Regions from separate parts of the Bacillus marinisedimentorum genome, predicted to be linked through region 1. Evidence: predicted binding sites of a transcription regulator. Region 1 holds the regulator's gene; the other holds the start of a gene.
What was found. Region 1 encodes NrdR, which represses ribonucleotide reductase genes. Its sites were predicted from a motif close to AACACNATATATNGTGTT; they were not measured.
Positions count from the first base shown of each region.

Region 2: A4U59_RS10525 (vitamin B12-dependent ribonucleotide reductase) is a predicted target of NrdR. The motif match lies at 1,856-1,873, and genes of this name have one in related genera.

Region 1 covers NZ_LWBL02000075.1:1,625-4,792, reverse strand. Annotated here, with positions in the region: gene A4U59_RS20095 (replication initiation and membrane attachment family protein) at 1-1,225, opposite strand, end outside; gene nrdR (transcriptional regulator NrdR) at 1,383-1,850, opposite strand; gene A4U59_RS20085 (hypothetical protein) at 1,941-2,342, opposite strand; gene speD (adenosylmethionine decarboxylase) at 2,482-2,865, opposite strand.
Region 2 covers NZ_LWBL02000035.1:29,253-32,420, reverse strand. Annotated here, with positions in the region: gene A4U59_RS10525 (vitamin B12-dependent ribonucleotide reductase) at 1-1,713, opposite strand, end outside; gene A4U59_RS10520 (lipoate--protein ligase family protein) at 2,429-3,168, opposite strand, start outside.

The sequences.
Region 1 (3,168 bases):
CGGCTCTCGCATATGCCATCGCTTCTTTTACCGTCCTGATGTTTTTGCGTGCCCAGTGGGAAGCGACTTTTTCAATATAGCTTTTCGGCAGTTTCATATCATGCTTGAGCATGACGAATTCCAACAGGACATTCATGACTCCCGGCAGAAGCTTCTGCTTGAACATAATGTCTTCCACCAACTTCAAATCTGCTGCCGAAGGTTCGCCGCCGGAGATATCCTTGATGACTTGATACGGTGAACTTTCTTCCCAGTATCGGATCTTTTTTTCTTCTTCCGTAGCGGGGGTTTCCGTCCCGCTGCGGTAATGGACAGGCTGTTTCCGTTTTACAAGGTCAGGGAGCCCGCCGCCATGCCTCGTCTGGTACCACGAGCTGGCCTCTTTGCGGAGCTGCTCCACACTGATCTGGTCGGTACTTAAATCGATTGAATTCAACACCACCTGCTGCATGTCCATCTCAGGAATATTATAAATATAGGCAACTTTAATAATCGCATCTTTCACAGTAGTTGTGAAGGCTTTTTCAGGAAGAAAATGATCGGAAATCCCCGCCAGAAGAAAGTCAAAATCAAAGTCGGCTGAACCGAACGAAACTTCGCCGTCCGCCTTGCTTTTGTATTCCTCATTTGGGCCCTCCAGCTCAAAAGCCCCTTCCATTTCAGAACCGGCCTTTTGCATAAGTTCTGAAGGGTTCAATGAAGTGAACACTTCGCTGAAACTGTGAGTGACCTGTTCAAGACCCTCTTCATCAATGGATTCGATAACCATATCCCTTTTCACTTTATGGAATGTTGTTTTTCCAAGTTTATTATATAAGTAGACATTCAGCATGCCATCAGTAAAAAAGTCGTTTGGAGTGAGCGGCGGCTGCAGTTCATATACGTAATGGCGCACATCACTTTTAACTTGGAGATAAGTTTTCAGGAGCCCGATGCCTTCCAGTGTCTTTCTGGCTTCAAAAAGCTGCTTCAGATCCTGTCCTGTCATGCTCATGAGCGCCACATGGGCTGCCTCTTCCCCCCAGCAGCGGAAAGAGTCGACATCGGCCAACATGGCCATGTACAGGCTGAAGGCCTCGCTGCCGATCAAGGGCAGGTATAGGCGGGTGACCGTCACCATCTCATCATCCGTAAGGCTTCCATTCGTTTTCACCTGGTAACGGTCAACCGGTAGCAGGTTTTGCCAGTGATGTTCTCCCATGCTCGATGCTCCTTCTTTGCTCATTTAGAACGTTTTTGATTTAAATGAAAAGCGGGCCGGATGCAGAACTTCACAAGCTGCCTTCGCCCCGTTTCGTTAAAAATATGTGCCGCTGGCCAGCGGGTGGTGTAATCGCCAGATGCTGATTTGCCGTCAATTTAACTGAATTGTGCTGCTGTCATCAGTTTTTTTCATCCGTCCGATTGATCAAGTCTTTCAATTCCTCTAAAAACACATTCACGTCTTTAAATTGGCGATAAACAGAAGCAAAGCGGACGTAAGCAACTTCATCCACCCTTGCAAGCCGATCCATCACCATCGAACCGATATCTTCACTCTTCACTTCAGAAACACCCTGGTTGCGGAGTTCCCGCTCGACTTCATGTGTGATGTCTTCGATTTTTTGCAGGGGAACCGGCCGTTTTTCACATGCTTTAATGAGGCCGCGGAGAATTTTCTCCCGGCTGAACTCTTCCCGTGTTCCTTCCTTTTTTACGACAATGAGCGGTATTTCTTCGACCTTTTCGAATGTCGTAAACCGGTAATTGCATTGTTCGCATTCTCTTCTTCTGCGGATGGACCTTCCATCTTCCACCGGCCTTGAATCGAGTACGCGTGTGCCATTATGCTGGCAATTGGGACAGCGCATCTTCCTCACTCCAAACGTCATACGACAATTTCTTACTTTATATGATAAAGAAATTGCGATAAGGGTACAAGCCCATTTTCCTGACAATTGCTACAGTTTGTCCGCCAACCCTGTGCCGATAAATGATAATTCTTTATTCAACTCACGATATAAAAATTCGATCTTTGCAGAAGGATACCCGAGGCCGAACGGGACGATTGATGAATTCATGGAAACAGAAAAATCGACAGCTGTCCGAAAAGGCTTTACAGTCACTGCCGTTGCAACAAGAAATGCTTTTCCGTTATCGAGATCGGCGCTCAATTCACCTCGCTCCTTTGATTCTCCCCTGATGACAGAGCCGCTCATCGATGACAGGATGTTCCTGACAGCTTGAGAAGCGTCCTCCTGTTTTGTTTTATAATAATGGGTCCTTAACGATTCTGCCGGGTGGTGTTCGCTTGTTTCAGCATGCTTGTTTACAAACTTTGCAACCGTCTGTTTTATGCTCATTGTTCAAAAGCCACCTTCCGCAATAGTAATAAACAGTAAAAACAGAGCTGCCGGCCCTGCATGGACCGGATGCTCTACTCTTATAAAAGTGAAAAAAGAGATGCATATTCATACACCTCTTTTCCTCATACCGTATCAGTTAAAGTGCTTTGACATTTGTGCTTGCCACTTTTACTGGCCCCATGCCTCTTGGCACTTCAAGATTTTCAATTGTTTTAGCTTCCAGGCCTTCGGTAATGAAATCAGCAGCGACATTAGGATCAATACGGTCACCGCACGTATAAACATCTATGCTTGCATAGCCGTGTTCCGGAAAGCTGTGGATAGTCAGATGGGATTCAGATATAATGACAACACCGCTCACTCCGTGGGGAGCAAATTTATGAAACGCCACTTCTCGGACTTCGGCACCTGCTTTTAGTGCAGCATCCACAAAAACTTCTTCAATCAGTTTCAAATCATTCAGTTTGTCAGTGTTGCATCCCCATAATTCACGAATTACATGACGACCCATAGTATCCATGAGCTCGTTCCCCCCTGTGAAATAATTTGAAGAATCAGCCAGGTGAGTAGTCATTACCACGGGGGAAAGTTAGTCCGAAGAGGTCCTAACCCTTTAAGTAACACTATGGTCACCCGCTTTTTCAAGTACGAAACATAGTATACTCTGTCTTCTTCTTCTTTGCAATAAAAAAACCGTATTTTAGACACAGGGATTTGACAAAACCGCTACAGAAAAAAAGAGAGAGAAAAGTGATTCATTGCCTTGCCGATACCTGCCCTTATGAAACATATGTATAAATAAAGGGGATCATCCTGATCGGAC
Region 2 (3,168 bases), on a different contig from region 1:
GCCTTCTTCAGAACCGTATTCCGTCTCACAATAAATCAGTAAATCGTGCAAGCCCATGACGCCAAGGCCGATCCGGCGTTCGCCGAGTGCCTGCTTGCGGTTATCTTCAAGGAAGTAAGGAGTTGCATCGATGACATTGTCCTGCATGCGTACGCCTGTTTCGACTGTCCGCTTCAGTTTATCGAAATCGACTGTTTTTTTGTCTTTGTCGGCCATTTCAGCAAGATTGACCGCTGCAAGATTGCAGACGCTGTATGGAGCAAGCGGCTGTTCCCCGCACGGGTTCGTCGCAACGACCTTCTGGCCGTAAGCTTTGGCATTCGTCATATCGTTGGCGTTGTCAATGAAGAAAATGCCTGGTTCGGCGGAATACGTGGCGCATATATTGATCAGGTTCCATAACTCTTTCGCCTTGATCGTCCGGTAAGTCCGGATTTTATGGCCAAGCGCTTCCCATTCGCGGACATCCCCGGATTCGTGCCATTTGCTGTTATATACATCCATTTCCTCAGCGGCGTAATTTTCAACATCCGGGAACTTCAATTCAAAGTCAGCGTCATGATCAAGGGCATCCATGAACTCCTTTGTGATGTTCACGGAAATGTTCGCGCCGGTCAGGAATTCGGGGTTATGGACCGAATATGTGCCGCCGTCACTCAGTTTCGTTTCTGCATCCTTGATGACCTTGTCCGTGAAACCACCCTGTCCCGGTATGTTTTTATAATTCACGACCCCCTGATAAAGGTCCTGTTCCGTTTCGGTAAGAGGCTTGAATTTCAGTTTCTCTTTTGCCGTCTTTTTAATATACCCGTCTTCCGTATTCTCGATAAGGAAGCGAAGGATACGCGGGTTTTGCATCTTTGAAATAATGAATTCGACGATATCCGGATGCCAGACCGCAAGCATTATCATTTGGGCACCGCGCCTTGATCCGCCCTGCTCAACGAGATGGGTCAGCTTCGCGATGTCATCGAGCCACGAAACCGAACCGGATGATTTGCCGTTTACGCCCCTCGCGAGCGTATTGCGCGGACGCAAAGTCGACCCGTTCGTGCCGACTCCTCCGCCTCGGCTCATGATTTCCATCACTTGCTTGCGGTGTTCGGATATTCCTTCACGCGAATCCTGGATGTACGGCATCACATAGCAGTTGAAATAAGTGACATCCGTTTCGGCACCTGCCCCGTAAAGAACACGGCCTGCCGGCACAAAGTTCATGCTTACGAGTTCTTCATAAAACTTCGTGAACCAGTATGTGCGCTTGTCCTCATCTTCTTCTACCTGCGCAAGACCGGTCGCATTGCGGAGGGCGACCTGCTCATAAAAGACCTCAAGCGGCTTTTCAATGACATCCAATGAGCGCGTGATCAAGCCAGTCTGCTGTTCTTCCTCCGTCTCCAGGATAGCAAGGAATTCTTCTTCAACAACCACCTCGGCGGTGTTCCGTTCCCAATCAATCGACTTTATGAAACCTGTTCCCCTTGCTGGAAACTTCGGGTCTTCTTTAACTGTCAGTACGACAAAATCCCCATTGGTGAGCGTCGTCTTTTCCGTGTCTTTGAAGGCGTAACGGTCCAGCATGACCAGCCTTGAAACACCTTTATGTGTAGTCTTCATGTCCGAGTTGATGGAATGCACCTGTGGAAACAGGCTGATATCCCTGTTAAGCCTTTCTACATCAATTTTCCATTTTTCAGTTGTCGTTTGATCCATATTTTTCACTCCTTTTTATCGAAAAGCAGCTATTATGTATATCCTGCTGTAAAGGTTATCCCTTCCCCTTTTAATTAAGGTTATCCTAACGGTACCACAGCAATACCGTTAAATCAATATATAGTGAAAAATTCAGAACGAATACACTATATATTGTTTTTTGAACAAAAAATATTTTTTTGTCAAACATGAAAACGGTCATAAACGAGGGGCAGAAAGAGGGAGGTCATCGTAAGATGGGAAATTTGGTGAAATTTAACGAATTTCCTGGATTGCAACATGTTTTGAATTTAGCTATATGACCAATCTTTGTCTCAGTGAACCCTTTTCCTATTAAGCTTAGATATCGGCTGCTTCCGTAAACATTTTGCTATCTCACAAAGGAAAATTGATTTCCGCTGCATTGCAACTGGACGCAGCAGCACTCAGCAGACCATAAGCTCCTCGGCCGTACCTGAGCTTCGGGTTTTCGGTTCGCTGGCAAATGTTAAAGTTCAATGTTGTTATTCAGCAGCAAAAGTATAACTCCCATAAATTTCTCTTCATTCAAAAGAAAACGGAAAAGGATTGTTTATTTTTATACAAACCACCGGTTGAACATGTTTATATTGTTAAACTGGATAATCTGGGAGTATCAATGGTTTCCATTCTTCTGTATTTACTCTGTTTGGCAAGAAAAAAAAAGAAAAACGGAGACAATCGTCTGCCGCCTTTCTTATTTTCGGTAATTCCATTCGTCATTTCCATACTTCTTTTTTACTAATTCATCTACATATGCTTCCTGATCCGGACTCATGGTAAATGGTATAAATTCGATATCCAGACCTTTTTCAAACCCCCGCTTGAATGCCAGCCTGGCTTCATAAAGTGTTACAGGCTTTTCTCTCAAGTCATTGATTGCAACCGCCTTCGTTTTGAACGCTTTTTGCATTCTTTCTTTAATCCGGTCGTTTTTATACTTAAAAAGGCTGAACAGCTTATCTTCTTCCAAATCGAGCAAAATGGCCCCATGCTGGAGAATGACTCCTTTTTGACGGGTCTGGGCACTTCCTGCCACCTTGCGGCCTTCAACCACAAGTTCATACCAGGAAGGTGCATCAAAACAAACGGCTGAGCGCGGCGCTTTCAGCGCGTCCCGCTGTTCTTTCGTGCGCGGCACCGCAAAATGGGCATCAAGCCCCAGATTGCGGAAGCCTTCAAGAACCCCCTGCGAAATGACCCGATACGCTTCTGTGACTGATGCCGGCATTTCAGAATGATCTTCACTGACAATGACGCTGTATGTCAGTTCATGTTCATGGAGCACTCCTCTTCCTCCCGTAGGCCTGCGCACAAAACCCAGATTATGTTTTCTGACCGCTTCCAGGTCGATTTCTTTATCAACCTGCTGGAAATACCCGATTGAAAGTGTGGCAGGATTCCATCCGTAGAAACGGACGGCAGGGGGAATGTCCC